DNA from 3 places in the Pectobacterium sp. HCp5_1 genome. Region 1 is predicted to be linked to each of the others. Evidence: predicted binding sites of a transcription regulator. Region 1 holds the regulator's gene; each other region holds the start of a gene.
The links. The regulator LexA, encoded in region 1, represses DNA repair genes until DNA is damaged. The targets are predictions, from matches to a motif close to TNCTGTATGTACATACAGNA.
Positions count from the first base shown of each region.

Region 2: a site for LexA is predicted at 2,182-2,201, ahead of mutH (DNA mismatch repair endonuclease MutH). Genes of this name have one in related genera too.
Region 3: a site for LexA is predicted at 2,948-2,967, ahead of uvrA (excinuclease ABC subunit UvrA). Genes of this name have one in related genera too.

Region 1 covers NZ_JAUMIO010000016.1:72,786-82,702, forward strand. The annotation lists gene groL (chaperonin GroEL) at 1-939, shown strand, start outside; gene ubiC (chorismate lyase) at 1,203-1,712, shown strand; gene ubiA (4-hydroxybenzoate octaprenyltransferase) at 1,747-2,610, shown strand; gene plsB (glycerol-3-phosphate 1-O-acyltransferase PlsB) at 2,751-5,264, opposite strand; gene Q3A88_RS12715 (diacylglycerol kinase) at 5,391-5,756, shown strand; gene lexA (transcriptional repressor LexA) at 5,867-6,475, shown strand; gene Q3A88_RS12725 (CsbD family protein) at 6,925-7,134, shown strand; gene zur (zinc uptake transcriptional repressor Zur) at 7,192-7,701, opposite strand; gene Q3A88_RS12735 (pirin family protein) at 7,849-8,547, opposite strand; gene Q3A88_RS12740 (LysR family transcriptional regulator) at 8,661-9,557, shown strand; gene Q3A88_RS12745 (glutathione S-transferase family protein) at 9,639-9,917, opposite strand, start outside.
Region 2 covers NZ_JAUMIO010000007.1:54,679-64,595, reverse strand. The annotation lists gene ptsP (phosphoenolpyruvate--protein phosphotransferase) at 1-1,198, opposite strand, end outside; gene rppH (RNA pyrophosphohydrolase) at 1,211-1,744, opposite strand; gene mutH (DNA mismatch repair endonuclease MutH) at 2,440-3,135, shown strand; gene Q3A88_RS07600 (TerC family protein) at 3,417-4,133, shown strand; gene Q3A88_RS07595 (YgdI/YgdR family lipoprotein) at 4,308-4,526, shown strand; gene Q3A88_RS07590 (NADP(H)-dependent aldo-keto reductase) at 4,734-5,795, shown strand; gene phnE (phosphonate ABC transporter, permease protein PhnE) at 5,863-6,762, opposite strand; gene phnE (phosphonate ABC transporter, permease protein PhnE) at 6,764-7,624, opposite strand; gene phnD (phosphonate ABC transporter substrate-binding protein) at 7,750-8,682, opposite strand; gene phnC (phosphonate ABC transporter ATP-binding protein) at 8,766-9,593, opposite strand; gene phnM (alpha-D-ribose 1-methylphosphonate 5-triphosphate diphosphatase) at 9,746-9,917, opposite strand, start outside.
Region 3 covers NZ_JAUMIO010000003.1:229,504-239,420, reverse strand. The annotation lists gene Q3A88_RS03890 (secondary thiamine-phosphate synthase enzyme YjbQ) at 1-10, opposite strand, end outside; gene uvrA (excinuclease ABC subunit UvrA) at 26-2,860, opposite strand; gene ssb1 (single-stranded DNA-binding protein SSB1) at 3,110-3,667, shown strand; gene Q3A88_RS03875 (hypothetical protein) at 3,823-4,437, opposite strand; gene Q3A88_RS03870 (GNAT family N-acetyltransferase) at 4,670-5,128, shown strand; gene Q3A88_RS03865 (LacI family DNA-binding transcriptional regulator) at 5,215-6,252, opposite strand; gene Q3A88_RS03860 (carbohydrate ABC transporter permease) at 6,252-7,304, opposite strand; gene Q3A88_RS03855 (carbohydrate ABC transporter permease) at 7,313-8,311, opposite strand; gene Q3A88_RS03850 (ABC transporter ATP-binding protein) at 8,335-9,426, opposite strand; gene Q3A88_RS03845 (glycoside hydrolase family 105 protein) at 9,429-9,917, opposite strand, start outside.

The DNA of each region.
Region 1 (9,917 bases):
CTGGAAGCGGTAGCGAAAGCCGGCAAACCGCTGGTTATCGTTGCTGAAGATGTTGAAGGCGAAGCGCTGGCAACGCTGGTGGTTAACACCATGCGTGGCATCGTTAAAGTGGCTGCGGTGAAAGCGCCGGGCTTCGGCGACCGTCGTAAAGCAATGCTGCAAGATATCGCGACGCTGACTGGCGGTACCGTTATCTCTGAAGAGATCGGTCTGGAGCTGGAAAAAGCGACGCTGGAAGATCTGGGTCAGGCAAAACGCGTTGTGATCAACAAAGACACCACTACCATCATCGATGGCACGGGTGAAGAAGCTGCGATCCAGGGCCGTGTTGCTCAGATCCGTCAGCAGGTTGAAGAAGCAACGTCTGATTACGACAAAGAAAAACTGCAAGAGCGTGTGGCTAAACTGGCTGGCGGCGTAGCCGTTATCAAAGTTGGCGCAGCAACTGAAGTTGAAATGAAAGAGAAGAAAGCACGCGTTGAAGATGCCCTGGCTGCGACTCGCGCCGCGGTAGAAGAAGGCGTGGTTGCGGGTGGTGGTGTTGCGCTGGTTCGCGTTGCAGCTAAACTGGCTTCTCTGACTGCTCAAAACGAAGACCAGAACGTGGGTATCAAAGTTGCGCTGCGCGCGATGGAAGCGCCACTGCGTCAGATCGTTTCCAACGCTGGCGAAGAGCCATCTGTGGTTGCGAACAGCGTTAAAGCAGGCGAAGGTAACTACGGTTACAACGCAGCAACTGAAGAATACGGCAACATGATCGACTTCGGTATCCTGGATCCAACCAAAGTCACCCGTTCTGCGCTGCAGTTCGCGGCTTCCGTTGCTGGTCTGATGATCACCACCGAATGTATGGTTACCGACCTGCCGAAAAGCGATGCACCTGACTTAGGTGGCGCTGGTGGTATGGGCGGCATGGGTGGTATGGGCGGCATGATGTAATGTGACATCTTGTTGCCGGAAGCCATTTTCTGGTGACAGGAGTCAGGTTACAGAAGCTCGTCTTTCTGTCCTTCAAAGAGCACTATCTGGTCGCGAGACTGGGTGGTGCTTTTTTTATGCGCTGCATTGCTGAAATGTTGCCGTATCGTTGATGAATGCGTTTATCGCGTGTTATCGGGGGAAGCATTCTGCGCTACAATGGCGAAGTTACTTTATTTACGAATACCTTTTTATTCAAAACAACCCTGTTCGGAGTAGGGACAATGTCTGACGATGCGTCTACGCTTCTGCGCTCTATTTCCTGGTTTACTGAGCCCCCTTCGGTATTACCTGAGCACATTGGTGACTGGCTGATGGAAACCGGCTCCATGACGCGGCGACTTGAAAAATATTGTGCCCAACTGAAGACCATCCTGTGCAGTGAGAAATTCATTACGCCACAGGCGCTGGGCGAAGAACGCGAACAGCTGCCGTACAGTGAACGTTACTGGCTGCGTGAAGTGGTGCTGTATGGTGACGATCGTCCCTGGCTTTTTGGCCGTACCATTGTTCCGCAACAGACGCTCGACGGCACGGATTCAGCCCTGACGAAAATAGGCAATCAGCCGCTAGGCCGCTACCTGTTTGGGCAAAAGGCGCTGACGCGTGACTATATTCATACCGGATGCAGTGAAGGCTTATGGGCGCGGCGTTCCCGCCTGTGTGTCTCGTGTTATCCGTTACTGTTGACCGAGCTTTTCTTACCGGAATCACCGATTTATTTCAGCCGGTGATGAAGGTTGGCAGGTAATTTGAGGAGATAAATCCTTGGAAAGAAGTGTTACAGCAGGGAAATGGCTGGCTTATTGTCGCTTGATGCGAATTGATAAACCGATAGGTTCTCTGTTGCTGCTGTGGCCAACGCTATGGGCGCTGTGGCTAGCGGGAGGTGGGGCACCTGCACCGTGGACGCTGTTTGTTTTTGTCGCTGGCGTTTTCTTGATGCGTGCGGCGGGCTGCGTCATCAATGATTATGCCGATCGCCATTTTGACGGCCATGTAAAACGTACCGCTTCTCGCCCATTGCCCAGCGGTGAGGTGAGTGAACGAGCGGCCAAAATATTGTTTGTCGTGCTGGTCTTGCTGGCGTTTGGCTTGGTGCTGACACTGAATAAGATGACGATCTGGCTGTCCGTTGCGGGGCTGGTTCTGGCGTGGGTCTACCCGTTCATGAAACGGGTCAGCCATCTTCCTCAGTTTGTGCTGGGCGCGGCGTTTGGCTGGTCAATCCCGATGGCTTACGCGGCGGTGAGTGAAAGCCTGCCAGCGAGCTGCTGGATGATGTTTGTCGCGTATATTTGCTGGACGGTCGCCTACGATACCCAATATGCGATGGTGGATCGTGATGACGACCTGAAGATCGGCGTGAAATCTACCGCGATCCTATTTGGCCGGTTTGACAATATCATCATTGGGTTGCTGCAGTTCAGTATGCTGGCGTTGCTGCTGATTTTAGGAAAGATCAGCGGATTGGGAACCCCCTACTACATTTCGCTGCTGGTGGCTGCGGGGATGTTTGTTTACCAGCAAATCCTGACCGCTGGGCGCGAGCGTGATGCCTGTTTCAAAGCCTTTCACAATAATAAATACGCGGGTATGGCGATATTTATTGGCGTACTGTTTGGCCTATAGGGCTAACCGACAGAGACAAAAAAAAGCAGCGATTTCTCGCTGCTTTTTTTATGGTGGAATGCTCAGAAGTGTTTGTCATGCCATATGTATTCACGGCTTGATGGCGGTATGTTATCCGCCATTTTCCCGTGACTGTCCGGTTAATCCTGCTTTGTTTCTTCGACCTTTTCTACCGGCTGACTACTGGTTTCCACCTGACTATTGGTTTCAACCCGACTGGCGGCTTCCATCTCAGCGGATGAGCTGGCGCTTTCAATGGTCAACCGAACTTCCGGGGTGATCAGATCGCCGAGGATATTGTAGATTGCCACGATATCGCCTTGTGCCGCTTCCGCACTGTCGGTGATATATCCTTCTGTACGTAAGGTCGCGACCAGCGTTGAGAACACCGCTTTATCAAAGAATTCCGGCGCGTTGATACCGTGCAGGACGGACAGACGCTGTGCCATGTTCCGGCTTTCTTTCTCCAGCGTTCCACGGTTGATCCCTGGGTTCGCACACAGTAAAGACAGCGTGATTGCATAGCGTTGCAGCGTTTCACGCACGCCTGCTGACAGCAGTTGCAGCGTACGGATGCGTGGCGGATTGATGGCTAATTGACCGTCACGGCTGCACAGCAGCTCTTGTCGAATCAGTTCATTAGCCAGCGTCTCCAGCACGTCCGGCAACTGCTCTTTGGAATAGTGCAGGAACAGCTCGGCTTGTAGCAGCGGATAGATCAGCGCGATCTGTCGTACTACTTCGGCAAGCGTAATCCGGCGATGGTGGATGACGATGCTGGCGATCAGCGACGGCAAGACCAACAGGTGCTGGATGTTATTGCGGTAGTACGTCATCAGTACCGCCTGCTCGCGCGGCAGAATGATGATATCGCCAATGCTATCCTTCTCGACTTCAAACTTGTTCATGCCCAGCGCGTGTTCCAGCAGTTCATCCGCTGTCTTCTTCGGTGCCGTAATATCTTTGTGATAAGGCACCTGGCGCAGCAACTGGAGGTAGCAATCCAGCTGTTCGTGCATTTGTTCACGCGTCAGCGAGCGCTGGCGCGAGGCTAATAAAGCCGTAGAGCACAGGTTCATCGCGTTTGCTGCCGCAGAATTGTTGATGCGCACCATGATATCCATAGAGATATCCTGCACCGTCGGCGTTAGCCAACTCGGGCGCTGTGCCTCGATGGGATCGATCGCGTCACGCCACTGCGGAACATGCTGGTTCAGGTAGGTTGTCAGCGGGAGGGGCTCACCGAAGTTCACGTACCCTTGGCCGAGATTACGCAGTTTGCGTAAACCGCGCACCATCTGCATAAAGCCTTCTTTTTCCTTCACCGCACCGCGCAGCTCTTTCGCATAGGTGCCGACTTCCATCACATGCTCGTAACCGACATAAATCGGTACCAGCGTGATAGGGCGTGTGCCGCCTCTCAGCATGGCCTGAATGGTCATCGCCAGCGTACCGGTTTTCGGCTCTAACAGACGGCCCGTGCGTGAACGTCCGCCTTCCATAAAGTATTCAACCGAATAACCGCGGGCAAACAGCTCACCCAGATATTCACGGAAAATCGTGGAATACAGTTTGTTGCCTTTGAAGGTACGGCGAATAAAGAACGCGCCAAGACGGCGGAAGATCGGTCCTGCTGGCCAGAAATTCAGGTTGATGCCGGCGGCGATGTGTGGAGGCACTAAGCCTTGATGGTACAGGACGTAGGATAGCAGCAGATAATCCATGTGGCTGCGGTGGCAGGGCACATAGACAATACCGTGACCATCCTGCGCCAGTTGGCGAACGCGTTCGGCGTTGTGGACGTTAATCCCTTGATAAAGGCGGTTCCACGTCCAGCTTAATACGCGATCCGACAGACGCACGGCTTCGTAGGAGAAGTCAGCGGCGATTTCTTCCATCAGCGCAATAGCGTTCTGCTGCGCTTTCTCAGTAGAAATCTTCTTACTGCGCGCCTCATCGTCCACGGCTTTCTTGATCGCTTTGGAATCCAGCAGCTTGTTAAATAGCTCCTGACGCACCGGCAAACGTGGTCCAACTGCCGCCAAACGTTGGCGGGAGAAGTGCATACGTGCGACACGCGCCAGTTTGTGGGCTATGGTTTTGTCAGTACCATGCTCGGTCGCCATATAGCGTAGCGACACCGGGCTGGAGAAGCGGACAAAGCTGTCGCGGCCTAGCCACAGGACGGCGAAGAATTTCTCGATACCGTTGAGCAAGCGCAGGTGTGGTGCGGCCTGAGCGTGGCCTTCCCGACCCGGAGAACGCCCAAACATCACAGAAACCGGCACCATCTGTACGTCTAAATCTGGATTGGCACGATGCAAATCCAGGTAGTCGTGGAACAGCTTGACGGATTTCTGTTTGGGAACGTAATAGCGGAAGACGCGCGGCCCGTCATTAATAAAGACGTGGCTAGGCAGTTCGACGCCATTGAATTCGAACGACTGCGAGGGATCGGGTAGCCCCAATGCCAGGCATTTCGCTCGTAGCGTCAAGAGATCCGCCTGAGAGTTATAAGGCAGAACATAGAGTATAGGACGTGAGGGATCTAACCCCAGCTCGACCACCGGATCTGCGGGAATAACTTTGCTCTTCACCAGCAGTTTCAGTGGGAGATTCAATAATTTATAGTAAATTTTACGCCAACCTGACATAACAACATGGAGCCTCTTGTTAGCAATGCGCCGCAAGGATACCAGAAACTGCGCCGGAGATCTGTGGTGATGAGACAACGTAAGCGCGTTAAAATGCGAACTATTTTGCGTAATAATGGAGGATAAATGAATAAAGCAACGGGGATGACCCGGATTATTAAGGCGACCGGTTATTCCTTTAAGGGGCTGAAGCAGGCGTGGCAGCATGAGGCGGCATTTCGTCAGGAAACGATACTGACCCTTGTCGGCGTCATTATCGCGTGTTTACTGCCGGTTACACTGGTCGAAAAACTGCTGCTGATTGGGTCTGTGGTACTGATTATGCTGTTTGAGCTGGCCAATAGCGCCATTGAAGCCGTGGTCGATCGCATTGGTCTCGAGCACCACGAATTATCCGGTCGGGCGAAAGATATTGGCTCGGCGGCTGTCTTTGTTGCCATCTTGTTAGCCGCTGTCGTCTGGGGCAGCATCCTCTGGCAACATTTTGCCTGACGGCGCGCATAAATGAGTAAAAGTCAGGAGCTTTACCGATATCTCCATTCCCAATTGTGGCTTACCTGTATATACTCACAGCAAGACTGTATAAACAACCAGGGGGCGGAATGAAAGTATTAACAGCAAGGCAGCAGCAGGTTTATGACCTGATCCGCGATCATATTGCGCAGACCGGAATGCCGCCAACGCGCGCGGAAATTGCTCAACAGCTGGGGTTTCGCTCTCCCAATGCGGCTGAAGAACATCTGAAAGCGCTGGCGCGTAAAGGCGTGATTGAGATTGTATCGGGCGCGTCTCGCGGTATTCGTCTACTGATGGAAGAAGAGACGGGTATTCCTTTGGTTGGTCGCGTGGCCGCAGGTGAACCGCTGTTGGCACAGGAACATATCGAGTGTCACTATCAGGTTGACCCTGCGATGTTCAAACCCAGCGCTGATTTCTTGCTGCGGGTGAGCGGTATGTCGATGAAAGATATCGGTATTATGGATGGTGATTTACTGGCCGTGCATAAAACAGAAGATGTGCGTAACGGTCAGATTGTCGTCGCGCGTATTGACGATGAAGTGACGGTGAAGCGCTTGAAAAAGCAGGGCAATACGGTACACCTCCTCGCTGAAAATGAAGAGTTTGCCCCGATTGTTGTCGATTTACGTCAGCAAAGCTTTTCGATAGAAGGCTTGGCGGTTGGCGTGATTCGTAACAGCGACTGGAGCTAACCATTCGCAGAGATGCACTGCTCGTCTGTCTGGGTCAGTGCATCATGTTCAGTCTGTTAATCTGCCAACCATATATATTTAGTTACATTTCGCGCGCGTTTTCTACGATCCCCATTACCCTTCTGTTTTTTCACTGCTTTTTTGGGTGATATTCCCTTTCTCAACGTTCATTCCAGTCACAGATTCCTGATTTTCCATGTTAAATGAAATATTCGACTATAATTTTTATCAAGGTAAGCATTTTTATCTTGATTGATCGTTTGCCGATTGATCATTAGCCATCACATTTAGATAGCCCGGTAATCAAGGGAGACAGTGGCGAAGAGCACCGTCATGGTTCACATAGTTATGATGCTGCTTACTGAATAAAACTATTTATCTAAAACTGACGCATGAGTCGTTAGTCACGATTCGTTTATGCGCAATGCACCTAAGGTACGGAGATTCTTATGAATAAAGACCAAGCCAGCGGTAACTGGAAACAGTTTAAAGGTAAAGCGAAAGAGCAATGGGGCAAATTAACGGATGACGATCTGACGGTCATCGAAGGTAAACGTGACCAACTGGTGGGGAGAATCCAGGAGCGCTACGGGTACGCAAAAGAAGCGGCAGAGAAAGAAGTGAAACACTGGGAAGAGCACCACAAATATCACTGGTAGCTATCACGGGTAACAAAGGTGATGTCTCTCTCCACAGAAAAAACGATAGCCCTTGGGCTATCGTTTTTTAATCGGGACGCTATGGTCGTGATCGCAATGATCCGGCTGCTTGCATGATGCAACTTCCTGACAGCCTCCGCATAACCCGTGTGCTTCCACCACGCTGTGACGCAGCGTAAATCCCGACTGTTGCGCCAGACTACGAAGCGTTTCTTCCACACCTTCGGTTTGACGTTCTGTGACTTGCCCACAGCGGTCGCAGATGAAAAGGGCGGACGTGTGGCTGTGGTCTTCGATATGGTGACACAGCACATAGCTGTTGTTGGATTCGACGCGATGAATGAAGCCTTGTTCCAGCAGAAAATCCAGCGCGCGATAGACAGTCGGTGGTTTCGCCTGAGGTTCAGAAACGCGCAGCAGATCCAGCAGGTCATAAGCGCTGATAGCACCGGACTGCTGTGCCATAAGGCGTAAAACCTCTAACCGCTGCGGCGTGAGACGCACAGCGCGCTGCTGACAAATCTGTTCAGCCTGGGCAAGAAGTTTGTCCTGTTTGGTTGAATCCATTGTCATATCACCCTGACGCATTGAGGAACAAGACGGATATCTTACCACGACTGAATAAAAACGCCGAACTGGCGGCGTTTTCCTGCGAAAACCACTTCATGTAAAAACAACGAACAGAAGTCCCTGCAAAAACAACGAACAGAAGCGTTACACGACCAGATCGATGAGCAGTGCCCGCAAAGGCGACTCTGCCTGTAGCGTCAACGCTGTTTCTTCCTTAATAAAGGCTCCGTCGCCGCAGTGCAGTGTTTCACTGTTCTGATTGCCTTTTACCGCCATTGAACCGTGAATTAGCTGGAGGTATGCCTGATTCCCCTGTAGCGCGATCGTGCTTTGCTCATTCTGCTGGAGATCGACATGATGAACCCAAACCTGCTGGCGCAGTTGCAGGCTGTTGTGTTCACCTTCCGGTGAGGCAAGCAGTGTATGGTTTACTGAACTCAACCCCATGCGCTGCAATGGGCTGTTCTCGCGAGTCTGGCAGGCATTCAGCCATAATTGCAGCCGTGTCAGCGGCTTGTTGGCATTGGTATTATGTTCGCTATAGCTGACGTTTGGCTGTGTGGAGAGCAGCAGCACATCTCCGGCTTTGGCCCGAATGTGGCCGCCGTTGCTGTCGCGGTATTCCGCCTCGCCCTGAAGAATAATGTTCAGAATATCAACCCGTGGGTAGGTTCGCGGCTGGAATGATGCCCCCGGTGCCAATACTTCCTGATTGAGCACGCGCAGAGACGCGTAGCCCAGCAGCTGTGGGTCAAAATAGTGACCAAAAGAGAAGGTATAGCGCGCCTGCAACCAGCCATAGTCGGCCTGACCGCATTGCCCTGCTGCTCTTCGTGTGATCATAATTGTTATCCCCCCAGAGAATTATTTATTGAACTGATAGTAATTGTGTGGACGTTGGATTGTTAGCTAGTTAATCTGGTGGGTATGTTCAAAATTCCTGAATGAGTACGAAGATGGCGAAAGAACGAGCATTGACGCTGGAAGCTTTGAGGGTGATGGATGCGATCGATCGCCGTGGCAGCTTTGCCGCTGCGGCAGACGAGTTGGGTAGGGTGCCTTCGGCACTGAGTTATACCATGCAGAAACTGGAAGAAGAGTTAGATGTGGTGCTGTTCGATCGTTCTGGACATCGTACTAAATTCACGAATGTCGGGCGGATGCTGCTGGAACGCGGACGTATCCTGCTGGAAGCTGCAGATAAACTCACGACGGATGCAGAAGCGCTGGCGCGCGGTTGGGAAACGCATCTGACGATTGTGACGGAAGCGCTAATTCCTACTCAGCGACTTTTCCCGTTAATCGATAAACTGGCGCTTAAAGCCAATACGCAGGTATCGATTCTGACGGAAGTGCTGGCAGGGGCGTGGGAGCGTCTTGAGCAAGGGCGCGCCGATATTGTGATTGCGCCAGACATGCATTTTCGTGCGTCTTCCGAAATGAATACCCGCAAACTGTACACGATGAATAATGTTTATGTCGCCAGCCCAGATCATCCGATTCATCAAGAGCCTGAACCGCTGTCGGATGCCACTCGGGTGAAATACCGTGGGATTGCGATGGCAGATACCGCGCGTGAACGCCCGGTACTGACCGTGCAACTGTTGGATAAACAGCAACGTCTGACGGTGAGTTCACTGGATGATAAACGGCGTGCGCTGCTGGCGGGATTAGGCGTCGCGACCATGCCTTATCCGATGGTTGCGCAAGATATTGCCGAAGGGCGTTTGCTGGTGATCGGGCCTGAGCACCAGATGGAAAGCCAGATCATTATGGCCTGGCGGCGAGACAGCATGGGCGAGGCAAAGTCCTGGTTCCTGCGTGAAATTCCGAAACTGTTGAACCAGCCCTAAATCCCGCACTTTTTGCGGCAAGGTGTGGTTCCGCACCTTGCCGCTCTATTTCGCTACTGCTTAGCGAAACTCGACAAAACCCTAGTATAAATCGACAAACGTCTTATCGCGCTGGTGAGGTTGGTTCAGATCTTGCTCTGGACCCAGCGAAATCACGCCATGTGGATTAATCGTGCCGTGGCTACGATAGTAGTGGTGACGAATGTGCGCCATATCGACGGTATCAGCGATGCCAGGCATCTGATAAATATCACGCAGAAAACCGAACAGATTTGGATAATCGCTCAGGCGATATTTATCGCATTTAAAATGCGTGTGATAGACCGGATCGAAACGAATCAACGTCGTCCACAGCCGCAG
Region 2 (9,917 bases), on a different contig from region 1:
CGGGTTCAGGATCGACCAGCAGCTCACCGCGATAGCCGTCGATAATCAGCTGTCGCTGATGCAGCAGTTCGGGCTGAATGTCTGCGCCCACCAGCGTCGGAATGCCCATGGCACGGACGAGAATCGCCGCATGCGAATTCGCGGCACCGTCATAGACAACTACGCCCGCCAGACGCTCCGGCGGCAGTTCCGCCAGCAGCGTGGCGGTTAATTCATCCGCCACGAGGATAAAGCGCTCAGGCCATTGCCCCATGATTTGCGCGTTATCGTCGAGGTGGAACAGCAGTCGTTGCCCCAACGCACGCAGATCGCCCGCCCGTTCGCGTAAATAAGTATCCTGCAAATTGGTGAACTGCGCGGCAAAGCGCTCGATCACCAGCTTCACGGCCCATTCGGCGGCATTGCCCGCATCCACTTCCTGAAAGAGTTCTCGCTTGAGCCGTGCATCGTTCAGCAAGTGCGAGTACAAATCGAAAATCGCCGCGCTCTCTTTCTGCGCGCTGGCGCTAAACCGCTTGCTGAAGCGACGGAATTCCGCCGTTGCCTCTTCCAGCGCCTGCGTTAAACGGGAGCGCTCACGCTCGCTGTCCAGACTCGATGCGGGGAAAACCTGTTCCAGAGAAGGCTGAGTACAATCCTGCCAGCCGGGGGCAATCGCCACGCCGGGTGCAGCCACCAGCGCCTTAACGCGCGTCTGACGGTATTGACCGAAGAGCGTTTTTATCTGTGAAAGGGAAAGAATAGCGGCCATCTGCGTGGCCAGCGTCACCATGAACGATTCTTCGTTTTTATCAAACTGACGATGTTCACGCTGCTGCACCACCAGTACGCCCAGCAGGTGGCGACGGTAGATAATGGGAACGCCAAGAAAAGAGCGGAAATGTTGCTCTTTCACGGCGGGGATATATTTGAAACTAGGATGTGCACGCGCATCGGCCAGATTGATGGGCTCAGCACGTTGCCCGACCAGCCCGACAATACCTTGCCCAAACGCCAGCGTAACCGTGCGCCCGCGCGGCTTTTTCAACCCGCGCGTTGCCATCAGGTAATAACATTGACGATCGTGATCAGCCAGATAAATGGAACAGACTTCCGTGTCCATAGCCTGACAGGTCTCATTGACCAGAATGTCCAGCGCATCACTAAGGCGGGCCGTTGCCGCAACGTTTTCGACAATTTCTCGCAAGCGCGTGAGCATAATGTGCCTGAATTACCCTCTTTTTCGCCGAGGACCAGATGGGGTAACCACCCGAGCCGCAACACTCTCCTGAAGCAGTATCACCGGATTGATAAATTCCTTCATCACGCGACGATACACATCTCGCTTAAAAGAGACGACCTGACGTACCGGATACCAGTAACTCACCCAGCGCCAGCCATCAAATTCCGGCGTGCCGCTGCTCTGCATATTGATATCCGACTCATTACACATCAACTGTAGCAAAAACCATTTCTGCTTTTGGCCGATACAGACCGGTTTTGTATCCCAACGCACCAAACGCTTTGGTAATTTATAGCGTAACCAGTTACGGGTAGATGCCAATACGCGCACATCCTTTTTTCTTAACCCGACTTCTTCAAACAGTTCGCGGTACATCGCCTGCTCAGCACTTTCACCGGGGTTAATTCCCCCCTGCGGAAACTGCCAGGAGTGCTGACCATAGCGCCGGGCCCACATCACCTGCCCCTGCCGATTACAAATTACAATACCAACGTTTGGGCGGTAGCCATCATCATCGATCACCGACTACCTCGATAAACATCAATGCAAAGATGACCTGATTGTTTCACACTCCCGTCAGGCGGTAAACCACTGCTTAGAAAGCATGTGATACGAATAAAAGTAAGATAACCCACAGATAAGATCAAAGTTATAAACATGTGAAGACCGGAATCGGCAATTTATTCACTTTTTCTGTGGACATCTTTGTGCAGAACCCATGAAGAAGTGAGTAAAACTAATTTTTCACGAAGAAAAAATATTAATGCGAATTAAAAAATAATTCTTTTTATTCATTAAATTACAAACCATCTTACGTGAAACATCAGCCCCTTATTTTTTGTTCAAATGGCATACAACGCAAGATTGGCGAAAGATCGCACTATGACGATTTTATCCACAGGGAATGCCTCAAAGTCAGGCAATAAATAGGCAAAAACAGCAAAAAGGTCGGGAGTCAAGGCTGTAAATCGAACCAGTAATTCATGTTTATGTGGGTTATCCAAGAAATCTGTGGATAACCTAGTGTAAGATCCTGTTTATTGTCGGTGGCTATACGTGCACAGTTTGCAAAACGGTGTTAAGTGATCGCCATCACACTAAAAAAAAGCACTACGAATCATGCTATTATTGTTTTTCTCCACAGTCCTGCAGGCTGTGCACTGGTACTCTCTGTCTATTGTGTTTTTTTTGAGCGAAAAAATATCGAGCTATACGCTATGAATTCACCCACGGTTCACACGACTGCGCCGCCAAGTGAGCACACGTTGCTGGAACGCGCGCAATCCCTCGCGGGTTATAATCTCGCGGAATTAGCGGACATCGCTCGCCTGCCCCTTCCCGCTAACCTGAAACGCGATAAAGGCTGGATTGGTATCTTGCTGGAGCGTTTTCTGGGTGCAAGCGCAGGCAGCAAACCCGAGCAGGATTTCCCCGACATCGGCGTTGAACTCAAAACCATTCCTATTGATGAACAGGGCAAACCGCTGGAAACCACGTTCGTCTGCGTCGCACCATTAACAGGCAACAGCGGCGTGACGTGGGAAAGCAGCCACGTACGACACAAGCTCGCGCGGGTCCTGTGGATTCCGGTGGAAGGCTCGCGACACATTCCGCTGGGGGAACGCCGTATTGGCACACCGCTGATCTGGAGCCCCAATGAAGAAGAAGAGGAACAGCTGCGCTGCGATTGGGAAGAGTTGATGGATCTGATCGTGCTTGGCCGGGTAGAAAGCATCACCGCCCGACATGGAGAAGTGCTACAGCTACGTCCCAAAGCGGCAAATAGCCGGGCATTAACCGAGGCGATTGGCGAATTTGGTCAACCGATTCTAACCTTGCCACGCGGGTTCTATCTGAAAAAAACCTTTACCGCGCCGCTACTGGCCCGCCACTTTATGCAGCTCAGCCGTTGAATTTCATTAGTGCGATGTTCTATTAGCACGATGCTTCATCAGCGCCTCGCTTCATCGTACACTAGCCTTATACGCCGCACTCTAATTACGCAGCAATCGTGCGACAAGGGAATCGGTCTGGGAAAAGCCTGACGCCAACCCAGATCAAAAGGGACGCCAGCACACGGCTGCAATGCGAAGTATGAACGTTATATCTCTACGACATCACACTTTCGCTTGCCTACGCCCCGAGCTGGCAGAGTATAATATCGTTTACGTTTCGTTTAAGGTGTATTGATATAATGTTTGATTGGATTGTTGATCCGAACGCATGGTTAGCATTGGGAACGCTGACTATTCTGGAAATCGTTCTTGGGATCGATAACATTATTTTCCTGTCTCTGGTTGTCGCCAAACTGCCTAAAGCCCAGCAAAACAAAGCTCGCCGCATCGGGCTGATGGGCGCGATGTTAATGCGTTTGGGACTGCTCGCTTCTATTGCCTGGGTCATGCGTCTGACCGATCCGCTGTTTACCGTCGCTGGCAATGAAATCTCCACACGTGACCTGATCCTGTTCTTCGGGGGACTCTTCCTGATCTGGAAGTCGAGTATGGAAATTCACGAAACCGTCGAAGGCGGTTCAGAAGACCATACTTCCAAGGTGTACTCTTTCTTTGGCGCGATTGTGCAGATCATGATGCTGGATATTATCTTCAGCCTGGATTCGGTGATCACTGCTGTCGGCCTGTCTGACCATCTATTTATTATGATGGCAGCGGTTGTTATTGCCGTTCTCGTGATGATGTTCTCTGCGCGCCCTATCGGCGAGTTTGTCGAACGCCATCCGTCCGTCAAAATGCTGGCCTTGTCGTTCCTGATCCTGGTCGGGTTCACCCTGATTCTGGAAAGCTTCGACGTTCACGTACCGAAAGGCTACATCTACTTCGCCATGTTCTTCTCGATGTCCGTCGAGGCATTGAACCTGCTGCGCAGTAAAAAAGAAAAAGCAGCACACTGATCGCCGCATAGCGAGTGCTCACGATAAAGACGTCATAATCAGGCGGCGACCTGTCGCCTGATTACACAATATTAATTCCCTCCAAACATATTTTTTCCATTATTCCTACGTTATCCCCCGCAACCATTTGCTAGACTCACCTTAGATTTTGGCATTTATGAACGGGTTAATATGATGAAAGTACGGATGAAAATGGCAATCACACTGGCGTTATTATTCACTCTTGCAGGCTGTTCCAGTGACTACGTGATGGCGACAAAAGAGGGGCAAATGCTCCTGACGCAGGGAAAACCCGTGCTGGATAAAGATACCGGGCTGCTCAGCTATACCGATGAGCAAGGTAATCAGAAACAAATCAACAGCGATCAAATCTCCCAGATCGTGCAGCGCTAACGGCAACGTTAGCCCCATATTTTCCCCACCGAACGACGCTCTTCGGCAAAATCCTGCTGAAGGGCAACAGAAGAGACTTCCCCACTCGCCACGGCTTCGTTTATAGTCGAATTCAGGTGTGTTTTCCCAAACTCATTGGAATCGCAGCAAATCATGCGGAAATGACGGGAAAAGCGCCTGCTATTTTCAGACATAAGGAAGCTGGCAATGCAATATCACCGTATTCCCCATAGTTCTTTAGAAGTGAGCGTGCTGGGTCTTGGTACGATGACCTTTGGCGAACAAAACAGCGAAGCAGACGCTCATGCTCAGTTAGATCACGCCATTGCCGCAGGTGTTAACCTGATTGACACAGCAGAAATGTACGCCGTTCCTCCGCGCCCGGAAACACAGGGGCTAACCGAGAGTTATATCGGTTCCTGGCTGAAATCCCGTGGCGGACGTGAAAAATTGATTGTGGCCAGTAAAGTCTCCGGCCCCGTGCGCGGAAACGATCACAGCATCCGGCCACAGCAGGCGCTGGACAGAAAAAACATCCGTGCCGCGCTGGATGCCAGCCTGCAACGCCTGAACACCGACTATATCGATCTCTATCAGTTGCATTGGCCACAGCGCCAAACTAACTGCTTTGGCAAGCTGAACTATCAGTATACGGATGATAAACCGCAATATACTGAAGACAAATCGGTCGTCACGCTGCTGGAAACGCTGGAAGCACTAAATGAACAGGTGCGTGCCGGTAAGATCCGCTACGTCGGCGTCTCCAACGAAACCCCGTGGGGCGTGATGCGCTATCTGCATCTGGCGGAAAAACATGATCTACCACGTATCGTGTCGATTCAGAACCCCTACAGCCTGCTGAACCGCAGTTTTGAAGTCGGCTTAGCGGAAATCAGCCAGCATGAAGGCGTGGAACTTCTCGCCTATTCATCACTGGCATTCGGTACGCTGACGGGGAAATACCTGAACGGCGCGAAACCGGCCAATGCGCGTAACACGTTGTTTAGCCGCTTCACCCGCTATACCGGCCCGCAGGCTCAGGCAGCAGTTGCCGAGTACGTAGCGCTAGCGCAAAAGCACGGTTTGGATCCGGCGCAAATGGCATTGGCGTTTGTGCGTCAGCAGCCGTTCGTCGCCAGTACGCTGCTGGGTGCGACGACGCTGGAACAACTGCAAACCAACCTCGACAGCCAGAACCTGACGCTGGACGGCGAGATCCTCGACGAGCTGGAAGCTATCCACCGCCGGTTCACGTTCCCAGCGCCATAAACGTCAAAATCGGGGCTTACATGAGCCCCGAACCTCCTCCTTCACAAACAACTTCTTAGCCACATTTTTATTCAGATGCGGAAACCGTGTCTTTTGGCTGAAACAACGGAATATCCTTCCCGGTGATATAACGCTTGCGCAGCCAAGACGATATCCCATCCATAATCATCACTATCGCGACTAGAATCAGGGTGATAAACATCACCACGTCCCAGTTCCATAACCGCATGTTCTCCGCATAGACCAGACCGATGCCTCCCGCGCCGACAAAACCTAGCACGGCGGCAGAACGGGTATTGGATTCAATCTGGTAGAGGCTGAGCGCCAGAATGATGGGGAACGATTGTGTGAAAATGCCAAAGCGGTGTTTTTGCAGCGCATTGGCACCTAGCGCGCTCAGGCCTCGTCCGGGTGAACGTTCGACGGCTTCATGCCCTTCCGCGTAGAGCTTGCCGAGCAGGCCAATATCCTGCATCACGATAGCCAACAATCCCGCCAGCGGCCCCAGCCCGACGGCTCGCACGAATATCAGCCCCCAAATTGCCATATCAATACCGCGCATCATGTCCAACAGACATCGCACCAGCAGCGCAATGGGCCGTAACCCGCGACGCTGCATGATGTTACGCGCCGCAAAGAAGGAAAGTAGCAGTGCGATACAGGTCGCGGTTACCGTCCCCGCAAACACGATCGACAGCGTGATGGCAATTTGCGACAGGTAGTAACCAAAGGGCCAGTTGAGAAAATCATGCCAGACAAACATGCGTAAAAAATATCGCCCCAGCTGCGCCGAGCCATTGACCCACTGCTGCCAGCTGATGCCAAAAGTCTGGAAAAAGAACAGGTAATACAGCGTGACCGCCAGCGCCAGCAGTGCAATTCGGCGTAGATAGCGCGACTGTATGCGAAACAGGTCGGGATGCTGCTGTTTCAATTGCTCGACATCAGGCGACGTCACGGTTCTCATATCACTGTCCTTCTACCACGCGGCGCCGTAAATAGCCGGATAAACCATCCAGCAGCGAGACCACAACGAGAATCAGCAATAAGGTCATGCTGACCTGATCGTAGCGATCGAGCTTAATGTTGGTCATCAGTTCCTGGCCGATGCCGCCCGCGCCAACCAGACCAAGAATGGTGGAGGAACGGAAATTAATCTCCATACGCATAAAGCTGTAGGAGAGAAAAATCGGCTTTACCTGTGGCCAAAAGGCGAAACGCATAATCTGGAGCTTACTGGCACCACAGCTTGCCAGACCGCGTACTGGCCGATCCGAAGCGCTTTCCAGAGACTCATAAAACAGTTTGGTTAAGCTACCGACGGTGTGCAGCGCCAGCGCAATAAAGCCGGGCATGGCTCCAATCCCAAAAGCCATGACAAACATGACCGCCCACCCCAGCTCCGGCATGGTGCGTAAAAACGCCACCAGTGCGCGAATAGCCACACGCAACAACATCGAGCTTTGCGTATTCGCAGCGGCACAGAATGCCAGCATCGTGGCAACCGCCACCGCAACGATCGTGGAAGCCAGCGCCATTTGCAGCGTTTCCCAGATCAGCGGCAGCTGTATCGGCAGCCGATATCCCCAATAAGCCAGAGAGCCTTCGGTGTGAGCGTTCGCCAGAAGCTGCTGCCAGTGCAATACAGGTAGCGTATCGCGCAAGTAGCTGAAAAAACTCGGCAGAGAAGACCAGATGGTTGCGGGGCTGAATTCGGCGACCTTGCCCGCCCCCAGAAACAGGCAGGCCAGCAGCAAAGACCACAGTAGCGCCTCGCGCTTCTGTCGCCCTTTAATCTGTTGATAATATTGTTCAAAGTCATTCTTCAAAACAGTGTCCTGTTTATCGGGCGATATGTCATGCCCTGGCTTTGATGAGCGGACCGAAATATTGCCGCCCGTTCGATGTCACATCCGAACGGGCGTTTAGGGAACGGCGAAGCGCCTGTACTCGATCAGCGATTGCCCTGCGTCAGTTCGCGCTTCATGTCGATGATGTGCTGGTAATCATTCAGGCTTGCCGGGCCGATATGCTGAGTCCCGCCCATCGCCTTGGTAAAGCATTCATGCTGATCTTTATCCAGCTTCATCACCGCAGTAATGACCTTCTGTTTGAAATCCGCAGGCAGCTTGTTGCTGACCAGAATCGGGCCGTTCGGGATCAGCGGGGACTGCCAGATAATCCGAATCTGCTGCATCAGGTTCGGATGATCCATTCGGATCAGGCGGGTAAAAGCGCCGGCGGTATAGCCCGTGTTGTAATCGCCCACCATCGATGTCCAGGCGACGGCACCGTCAAATTGACCATTCAGTACGCCCAGAATGTCCTGCTCATGGCCGCCAGAAAACGTCACGCTGGAAAAGAAATTGTTGTATTTGTTATCGTTATTCCCGCCAAATTTCTGTTTGAAAATCTGGTTGGGCACCAGAAAGCCCGAGGTGGAATCGGGATCGGCAAAACCAAAGGATTTCCCTTTCAGGTCTTCCAGCTTTTTGTACGGGCTATCGGCTTTGACCACCACCACGGAGTGGTAGCCGCGTGACAGATCTTTATCGTCAACGGCGATACCGACGATATCCACTGCGTTAGGATCTTTCAGATAGACAGAGGCGAAAGCCGACGGCGACATACTCAAAACCAGATCGACTTTTCCCCCCAGCAATCCCTGAATGACGCCGGAGTAATCCGAAGCGTTACGCAATCGGGTCTCAACCCCCAGCTCTTTATCAAGGAACTGTTTGACGCACTGGTTATCACCGATCTGCTGTGTCGCATTTTGCCCGCCCAAAATACCCAAATTCAGCTCTTTGGGCGTCCCCGCCGCCGTCGCGCTGAAGACGGTCAGTGAGCTGGTTAACATCATCGCCAAACCAAAGATCTTTCTCATTGTTATCACCTGTTCTCGTGTCAAAGGCCATCGTGTTAAACGCACACAGTCTTAAATACACATCGTGTTCAATGCATATCGCATTAATGTGCGTTCAGTTCATCGCCATACAGCGTATGAAGCAGCGGCTCATCCAATTGCGTTGGATGCCCGTCAAAAACAATGCGCCCTTGGGCGATCCCGATAACCCGCGTGCAGTACTGTTTCACCAGATCCACCGAGTGCAGATTAACCATCACGCTAATCCCCTGCTGACTCACTTCCCGTAAGACATCCATGATGCGGCGGGTATTTTTGGGATCGAGCGACGCGACGGGTTCATCGGCCAGCAAAATTCTGGGCTGCTGCATGAGGGCCCGACAGATAGCGACACGCTGCATCTGGCCGCCAGAGAGGTTTTCCGCGCGTTGTAACGCCTGCGGCAGCATATTTAACCATTGCAACAACTCGATGGCGCGCGCGCGGTCCTCGTCAGAAAACACACGAAAGAGTGACTTGAGCGTGGAGGTTTGGCTAAGGCGACCCAGCAAGACATTAGTGAGAACATCCAGCCGCGGCACCAGGCAGAAATCCTGAAAAATCATGCCGCAATGGGCGCGCCATTGGCGTATCTGGCGCGAGCGTAGCTTGATAATATCCTGTGGCTGCTCACCGCTGTAATTGATGATTTCACCGCCAGAGGCTGAAATTGTGCCGTTTAACAGATGCAGCAGCGTCGATTTCCCCGCCCCGGAACGACCAATGACGGCAACGAACTCTCCCGTGTGCAGATCGAAGTTAACGTCGTCTAGCACCCGATGTTGTGGAGACCACACTTTCCCCACGCCACGAACGGACAGAACCTTTTGCGGCCGAACGGGTTGCAACTGCGTTTTGAATTCGAGGCCAGATTTCAATTGTGCCTGTGCCATCTTGATATCCACTGTGGTGAGGTAGCCCCCTCATTAAGAACAGATGGCGTGATGGTTTAATGAACACTAAATGATTAAATAATGACCAATTGAAACGATTTGTGAGGCTATCCTTAGCCGCGCCAACATCCGCTAATAAGCAAATCAATCGATTAATACACCTTCTGACCTTTTGCCCACACATGACGAATATGCACATGGCCGTGAAGCGTATGGGCCAGAACCAGATCGGCACGCCCTCCTTCAGCAATCACACCGCGATCGTGTAGCCCAATCGCGCGGGCAGGATTGCACGTCAGCAAGGTGATAGCGCGCGGCAGATCA
Region 3 (9,917 bases), on a different contig from region 1:
GCATCCACATCGCCGCCCCCTGCTATCAGGCTTCGCGTGCCAGAATCGGCCGCAGGAAGCGTGCAGTGTGGGACTGTTCGCACTCTGCCACCGTTTCCGGCGTGCCGGAGACCAAAATTTCTCCGCCGCCGCTGCCGCCTTCTGGCCCTAAATCGACAATCCAGTCAGCCGTTTTAATGACATCCAGATTGTGCTCAATCACCACGATGGTATTACCTTGATCGCGCAGCTGATGCAGAACGGTAAGAAGCTGCTGAATATCGGCAAAGTGCAGGCCGGTCGTAGGTTCGTCGAGAATATACAGCGTCTGTCCGGTTCCGCGTTTTGACAACTCGCGCGACAGTTTCACACGCTGCGCTTCCCCACCGGACAACGTGGTGGCCGACTGCCCAAGGCGAATGTAGGACAGGCCGACGTCGATCAGCGTTTGCAGCTTCCGCGCCAGCGCCGGAATGGCATCAAAGAACCCTCGCGCTTCTTCGATGGTCATATCCAGCACTTCATGAATGCCTTTGCCTTTGTATTGAATTTCCAGCGTTTCGCGGTTGTAGCGCTTGCCTTTGCACTGGTCGCACGGCACATAAACATCCGGCAGGAAGTGCATTTCGACCTTAATTACGCCGTCGCCCTGACAGGCTTCGCAGCGTCCACCGCGCACGTTAAAGCTGAAACGGCCGGGGTTGTAACCACGAGTACGCGCTTCCGGCACGCCGGCAAACAGTTCACGAATCGGCGTGAAAATTCCGGTGTAGGTTGCCGGATTGGAGCGCGGCGTACGGCCAATCGGGCTTTGATCGATATCGATCACCTTATCGAAATGCTCCAGCCCCTGAATCTCACGGTGAGCGGCAGGTTCCGCCAGCGTCGCGCCGTTCAACTGACGCTGCGCCAGCGGGAACAAGGTATCGTTGATGAGGGTCGATTTACCCGATCCCGACACACCGGTGATGCAGGTAAATAACCCAACCGGCAGCGTCAGCGTGACATCTTTCAGGTTATTGCCCTTGGCGCCAATCAGCTTTAGCACTTTAGTGGGATCCGCAGGCACGCGCTGTTTCGGGATTTCGATCTTGCGTTTACCGCTGAGGAACTGCCCCGTCAGCGAATCCGGCACCGCCATGATCTCTTCCATCGTGCCTTCTGCGACAATCTGGCCGCCGTGCACACCCGCACCGGGGCCGATATCAATCACATGGTCGGCGGCACGAATCGCATCTTCATCATGTTCCACCACAATGACGGTATTGCCCAGATTACGCAGGTGAATCAGGGTTTCCAGCAGACGCTCGTTGTCACGCTGATGCAGGCCGATGGACGGCTCATCCAGTACGTACATCACGCCAACCAGTCCGGCACCGATCTGGCTCGCCAGACGAATACGCTGCGCCTCGCCGCCGGACAGCGTTTCCGCCGAACGGGAGAGCGACAAATAGTTCAGCCCGACATTCACCAGAAACTTCAGCCGATCGCCAATCTCTTTCAGCACCTTCTCGGCGATTTGGGCGCGTTGCCCGCTGAGCTTCATATTCTGGAAAAACGTCATCGCATGGCCGATGCTCATATCGGAAATCTGCGGCAATGTCGTCTGTTCAACGAACACGTTACGCGCTTCTTCACGCAGGCGCGTTCCGCCGCAGCTGGCACAGGAGCGGTTGCTGATGAATTTCGCCAGCTCTTCGCGCACCGCTGTGGATTCCGTCTCTTTATAGCGGCGCTCCATGTTGTGCAGCACGCCTTCAAACGGATGACGACGCACCGAGGTGTCGCCGCGATCGTTGATATATTTGAATTCGACGTTCTCTTTACCGGAGCCGTACAGAATCACTTTCTGCACCGCGGCACTCAGGCTTTCAAATGGGGCATCGACGTCAAATTTGTAATGCTCCGCCAGTGAGCGCAGCATCTGGAAATAGTAGAAGTTACGGCGATCCCAGCCGCGAATCGCACCCCCCGCCAGCGACAGCTCGGCATTTTGCACCACGCGGGACGGATCGAAGAATTGCTGCACACCCAGACCATCACAGCTTGGGCACGCGCCCGCCGGATTGTTGAACGAGAACATACGCGGTTCCAGTTCGTGCATGCTGTAGCCACACACCGGACAGGCAAAGTTCGCCGAGAACAGCAGTTCAGGCTGCGTCGGGTCGTCCATATCCGCCACCACCACACTACCGCCGGACAGATCCAGCGCGGTTTCAAACGACTCTGCCAGCCGCTGCGCCAAATCTTCGCGCACTTTAAACCGGTCAACGACGACTTCGATGGTGTGCTTTTTCTGTAATTCCAGCTTCGGCGGATCGGACAGATCGCACACTTCGCCGTCGATACGGGCGCGGATATAGCCCTGTGAGGCCAGGTTTTCCAGCGTCTTGCTGTGCTCGCCTTTGCGATCTTTCACAATCGGTGCCAGCAGCATCAGGCGCTTACCTTCCGGCTGCGCCAGCACGTTGTCCACCATCTGGCTGACCGTCTGCGCATCCAGCGGCACATCGTGCTCCGGGCAGCGCGGTTCACCCACGCGAGCAAACAGCAAACGCAGGTAGTCATGAATTTCGGTAATCGTCCCGACCGTGGAACGCGGGTTATGCGAGGTGGATTTCTGTTCGATAGAGATGGCGGGCGACAGCCCTTCTATATGATCGACGTCCGGTTTTTCCATCAGCGACAAAAACTGACGGGCGTAGGCGGAGAGAGATTCCACATAGCGCCGCTGCCCTTCGGCATACAGCGTGTCAAACGCCAGCGATGACTTACCCGAGCCCGACAAACCGGTGATTACGATCAGCTTGTCACGAGGGATTATCAGGTTGATATTCTTGAGATTATGGGTACGAGCACCACGAACTTCGATCTTATCCATTCACACATTTCCCGGAATAAAAACGGTTTGTCATCGCCTCTCGAAGGGAGAGAACCGGTACGAAACGAGCAATTATGGCACAAAAAAAACTGAATGGATATCCAGTATTAAACCCGTTTACTTTGCAAACGCTGCAAATCTCACTTTCATTTCTGAAGCCATTTCGCAGGTATGACAGAGAGTTTTCCCATGGTAAGATTGATCGTTTAGACTTAGAAAATAAATCTACCGATTCATCAGGAGACGAGCATGGCCAGCAGAGGCGTTAATAAAGTGATTCTTGTCGGGAATCTGGGTCAAGACCCGGAAGTCCGCTATATGCCGAATGGTGGTGCAGTTGCCAACATCACGCTGGCTACGTCGGAAAGCTGGCGTGACAAGCAAACCGGTGAGCAGAAAGAGAAGACCGAATGGCACCGTGTCGTGCTGTTCGGCAAACTGGCAGAAGTCGCGGGCGAATACCTGCGCAAAGGCTCTCAGGTTTACATCGAAGGCGCACTGCAAACCCGTAAATGGGCCGATCAGGCTGGCGTAGAGCGCTACACCACCGAAGTCGTCGTTAACGTCGGCGGCACCATGCAGATGCTGGGTGGACGCCAGGGCGGCGGCGCACCAGCAGGCGGTAACGCAGGTGGCAGTCAGCAACAAGGCGGCTGGGGTCAACCTCAGCAGCCGCAGGGCGGCAACCAGTTCAGCGGCGGCGCGCAATCTCAACAGCGTCCGGCACAGAACCATTCCTCTACAAACCATGCTCCGGCACAAAGCAACGAACCGCCAATGGATTTCGACGACGACATTCCGTTCTAAGTTGAACGTAGAGTTGATTGTTTAGAAACCCTATCTAAGACCCCGAACGTTCGGGGTTTTTTTACGATGTTAAACGCGAATAAAGAAACAAGGGATGGCAATTCAGGCCACAAACCGCACGTTTGTGGAAATGATAAACCCTATCGACCACAGCGCTATTGATTCGACTTGGGCATCGGCCGCCAGTCCACTTTTATGGGATACGCTTTGAAGTTATAGTCGATACCGTACGAGTGCTGCCTGCCAGCAAGGCTGCATTTACCGAAAAAAGAGTATTCCCCGTTGTATCGCTCTGGAGGTGTCGAAATCACGATGTTTCCGCAGCAGTCTGGATAAATACACGCTGTCGTGTGGGTAAATACAATATAGCCAGCCTCGGTTCTGCTAAATAACCTATCGGCATAAAGCTGTTTACATTCCTCTTTATTCGGCGCGCCAGAGACCAAAATACGGAGATTGTCATAATATCCCACCACCACCACGCCAAATATCACCCCGAATGCGGCGACATACGCCCACAGCGGCAAGTTGATCGCAGGATGAATCTGCATAAAATCCGCGACAAGACTCAACCCCGGTAATAAACAAACAGCCACAAAGCTGACGATGAACTTACCCTGTTCTGCACGTGATATTTCCTTATAGACACGCACCGTATTTTCACCCGCCAGATTGGTGTATTGCCCATGGTGATGATTAACGTGGACGACACCGGATTCATTGTTGATAACCGTTTGATGTTCGCCAGTGTTTCTCTGTTGAATATCCATCACTCCCTCCTTAGATACAAAAAACCCGCATGATAAGAGATTTGAGCACAGCATGAATGAACCTGCCACTTTAGCCTACTTCATCCACAGCCTATGTCAGTTTAGATCGTAACGAATTGGTCTGGTTCCATTTCAATAAGTGGAGGGGCATATCCATCTATTTGATTGCTATTTTATTCCGGTAAATATCAGCCTGATTGCCATCACCTATCCACGAAAATATGAGAGTAAAATGATGAATAGAGACCAAGAAATTATTGTTAATTCCGTTGAGCCAGAAGATCACGAGCAGTGGCTGCCCTATTGGAAGCGTTATCAGGAATTCTATAAGGTGCAGCTTTCCGATGAGGTCACGGAAGTCACCTGGAGCCGCTTTTTTAAAGCCGATATCCCTGTGTATTGCGCGGTAGCGAGAGAAGGATTAGACATTGTGGGCTTCGCGCACTTTGTTTTTCACGATTCCACATGGGGAGTAAACTCTTATTGTTACTTAGAAGATCTTTTCGTTGATCCCACCGCTCGCGGTAAAAACGTTGGCAAAAAACTGATTGAATACGTGAGAGAAAAGGCACAAGAAAAAAACTGCGATCGGCTGTATTGGCATACTCAGGAAACCAATAAAACAGCTCAGCGGCTTTATGATTGGGTAGCGGAAAAACCGGGTGTTATCGAATATAGAATGCCGCTTTAATTATAGTATTTATGCAGAAATATAGTACTTATGCAGAAACTATAGTGCTTATGCGGAGTGAAACTTCCCTGTAAATAACACCCCGCCTACTCCACCCGCCGTACCGATTCTCTGACCACCACCTGCCCGGCTAGCTCGGTGCGCTGGGCAATACCCAGCGCCTGTGCAGGCGTCATTTGCTGCGCCAGCAGCTGTAGCGCCGCGCGGGCGATGGTCTCAAACGGCAAATGCACCGTGGTGAGTGAAACCGGCAGCATGTCGAACGGCAGGATGTCGTCCATCCCCATCACCGATATGTCCTCCGGCACTCGTAGCCCGTGCTGATATAGCGCATCAATCACACCAATGGCCTGATTATCCGCGGCGCAGAAAATCGCGGTAACACCCAATCTGTCGGGGTTAGCCGTCAGCCAGCGCAGCAGCGCGTCACGCGCCGTACGCGGATGGAAATCCGGCAGCGAGAGGATCAGATCCTCATCCACCGCAATCCCCGCCTGCATGAGCGCATCCCGATAGCCGCGCTCGCGCTGTTTGATCGTCATGCGCGACGTCCAGGTCAGATGCAGGATCCGCGTATGCCCTTGTTCGATCAGGTAACGCACTCCCGCCGCCGCCGCGTAGTGGTTGGCGGGCGTGACGCTGCTCAGGCGCATTGAGGGATCTTCACCGTTGATCAGCACCGCCGGAATCCCGCTTTCCGCCACGGCGTTCAGCAGCGTCGGGTGATCGTCATTCACAATCAGAATGCCGCTCTCTTTTCCGCCCTGAAGCTCGCGCAATAACTGCTGTTCGTTAATGGTGTCGTGCTCCCCCAGAAACGGACGCAGTTGGATGTTGCGTTGCAGGCAGAGCGTTTTCAGGGCGTTAATCAGCGTCAGCGACACCAGATTGTACTCGCTCTCCAGCATCAGGTTGCGCGGCGTCGCCAGCAGAATGTGGCGCAGCGGTTCCGTCTGCGCGACAGTCGCTTTGGCCACTTTATGCAACGGATAGCCCTGCTCGGTGGCAATCGCCATGATGTGCTGCCTGACTTTGGCGCTGATCGGTGCCGTCCCGTTCAGCGCGCGCGAAACCGTGCTAATAGAAACCCCCGCGCGGTCGGCAATATCCTTGAGTGTCGCCATTATTTCATCCCCGTGTTGGCAATCCCCGTCGTGATGTATTTTTGCAGGAAGACGAACACCGCCGTCACCGGCAGAAGCGAGAGCATCGTCATCGCCAGTATATAGTGCCACTGCACCGAGAACTGCCCCTGAAACGCGTTCAGACCGATTTGCAGCGTAAAATTATCCTGACTGGAGAGGACGATCAGCGGCCAGAGGAAGTCATTCCAGCGCCAGATCACCGAGAAGATCGCCAGCACCGCCAGCGCAGGTGCGGTCAGCGGCAGGATGATCTTCCAGTAAATACGGAACTCGCTGGCGGCATCGATGCGCGCGGCTTCGATCAGCTCATCGGGGATCGTCAACATATATTGCCGCAGCAGGAATACGCCGGTCGGCGTCGCCACCGTGGGAATAATCACGCCCCACAGGTTATCGCCCATGTTCAGGCCAATCACCACCAGGAACGTCGGCACCATCACCACCGACAGCGGAATCATCATCGTGGAGAGAAACAGCGTCAGCACCGTACCGCGCCCGCGAAATTCGTATTTCGACAGCGCAAACGCCGCCATCGAACTGAGCAACAGGGTCAGCAGCGTCGCCATCACCGTCACGAACACGGTGTTCTTCAGGTAGGTGGCAAAGTGGAACTTCGTTATCGGCGTTGTGTAGTTCTCCGTCTCCAAATGTAAGGCCTTCATTGGCACCAGATCTTTCGTCGATACACGCACCACCTCACTTGGCGCATCCGGGTTCACCAGCTGTGCAATCAGGCCGATGCGCCTGACCAGTGCCATAGTTTTCGCTTCGCCGTCTTCCTGCTTAACCTGCCACAGCTCCAGCGGCTTCGGGTACTCCGGCAACGTGATAGTATCCGCCGCCTGCGGCAGAAAGCTGGGCGGAAAACGGTTGATCTCTGCGGGCGTTTTGAACGACGACATCGCCGCCCACATCACCGGAATCATCACCAGCAGCGTACCCACCACCAGCCAAACCCAGCTCATGATATCCGTGATGTGAATGCGCCCCGGGTGACGGGTACGGGTGAGAAATGCGATTATTTTCATCATGGCTCCCGTTATTTTTTCCCTTCCAGCCGACGCGTCAGCAGGAACTGTAACGCCGTCAGGATCATCAATACCACGCCCATCAACACCGAGGCCGCCGAAGCCAGCCCGTAGAGCGACGCGTTTGACGAAAAGGCCGTCTGGTAGATGTACTGCACGATAAAGCTGTTGGCCGTACCGGGGCCGCCGCCGTTGGTGAGCACCCAGGCTTCATCGAAAATCTGCACGCTGTTGATGGTCAGCAGAATCACCACCACCAGAATGTTCGGTGCCAGCAGCGGCAGCGTCAGGCGATAAAAACCACGCCAGCGCGAGGTGCCGTCCACCGCCGCCGCCTCGTAGATATCACGCGGGATCGCCTGCAATCCGGCCAGCAGGATCAGGGTATAAAACCCGACGTGAAACCAGACGGAGACAAACACCACCCAGAAACGCGATAGCGTCGGGTCGAGCAGGAAGGTAATCGGCTGCCCGCCCAGCGACGACAGCACCAGATTCAGCAGGCCGTTGCGGTTAAGGAACCACTGCCAGATCAGGCCCACCACCACCGGCGACAGCAGCACCGGATAGAAGAACATGGCGCGGAAAAAGCCACGGGCGATAATCTTGCGGTTGAGGATCAGCGCCGTTACCAGCGCCACCAGCAGCGTGCAGAGCACGTTGAAAAAGGTAAACGACACCGTGTTGTAGACGCCCGTCCAGAACAGATCCTGTTCACAGGTGGATGGCTCGGCGTAGTTGCCGCAGCTCAGCAGCGTGGAAAAGTTATCCACGCCGACGTAAGGGCGTTCCCACAGCAGGATATTGGTGCCGCCGGTAAAGGCGTAGCACACCGCCAGCAGAATCGGAATAAAGACAAAAACGGCGAACAGCAGCATATTCGGCGCGATAAAAAACCACGGCATCACTTTGCGGCCACCGAGTTTTTGTAGCAGATTCACCGCTTTTTCCACTGGCGTGACCAGCTTGTCGATCAGCGATCCTGCGGGCAGTAAGGCAATTTTTTTCATGTCGTCCTCTCCCGTCGCGATAATTAGTGCTCGGTACAGCGCGGCAATGTGTCATCCGTTTTGCCGTCGAACAGATGGCAATACGTCGGCGGGAAGCGGACGAACACCGATTCACCTGCGGCGAACTCACGGTGCTGCGCCAGATGGACGATCATCTCATCGTCAATACCGCCCATTCGCCCGTAGATAAAGGTTTCATGCCCCATCATCTCGCAGCGATCGACGCACAGCGCCATGCCCTCGCCGTCCTCAACCAGCTCACAGTGTGAAGGACGAATGCCGAGTGTGACGTTCTGCCCGACGGTGCCGATAAACGGCAGCACCAGACGATTGCCGGACGGGCACTGCACCTCAACGCCGTCCGCGCAGGTGGCGACGATCTGCGCCGGAAACATATTCATGCGCGGTGAACCAATGAAGCCGGCGACAAATTTATTTTTCGGCCGATTGAACAGTTCCAGCGGCGTGCCAACCTGCTCGATGCGACCGGCGTTCAGTACCACAATGCGCTGCGCCATCGTCATCGCTTCCACCTGATCGTGAGTCACATAAATCATGGTGGTGCGCAGTTTCTGATGCAGGCGAGACAGCTCGCCGCGCGTCTGCACGCGCAGCTTGGCATCCAGATTGGAAAGCGGTTCATCAAACAGGAACAGGTCAGGTTCACGCACGATCGCACGACCAATCGCCACGCGCTGCTGCTGCCCACCCGACAGCGCACGCGGTCGGCGATCCAGATAAGGTTCCAGCCCCAGCATGCGGGCGGCTTCATCAATGCGACGGATGATTTCGTCTTTGGGGAAGTGCAAGTTCTCCAGCCCGAACGCGAGATTCTTGCGCACCGAAAGGTGCGGATAGAGCGCGTAAGACTGGAACACCATCGCAATCTTGCGCTCTGCTGGCGTGAGATCGTTCACCTTGTGGTTGTCGATCAACAGCTCACCGCTGCTGATCTCTTCCAGCCCGGCAATCATGCGCAGCAGCGTGGATTTTCCACAGCCCGACGGCCCCACAAAGACCATGAACTCGCCATCATGAATCGTTAAGTCCACGCCTTTGATGATGTTCACCGCACCATAGTTTTTGTGGACGTTTTTTAGTTCAAGACTCGCCATTGTCAGCCCTCGCAAACAGAATCTAACTGTGCCAATAACATCAGCATGACCAGCGCCTGCCCGTAAGGCACGGCGACATTGGGAATATCGCGATAGAACTGTAAGTCGTGTCCCATCGCTGTGCCGTCCGAGACACCCTGTACCACGCCCTGTGCGTCAATCTGCGCCACCACGGCGGCATAGCCTTTTTCCAGTACGTCCTGCGGGAAATCGTGCAGCATGCCCAATCGACGCGCCGTCAGAATCCCGGCGATAAATCCGGCGCTGGCGGAGGTCTCCAGCGGCGAATCTGGGTCATCCAGCAGCGTGTGCCACAGGCCAGACTCGTGCTGGCAACGTGCCAGCGTTGTCGTTTGCTGCTCCAGAATCGCTTCCAGCGTGCGCAATACCGGCGCGGACAGTTGATCCTCCGCCAGCACTCGCATTTCCGGCAGCACCAGCGTGATCCAGGCGTTGCCGCGTCCCCAGAATGCATTGGCATAGTGATGGCG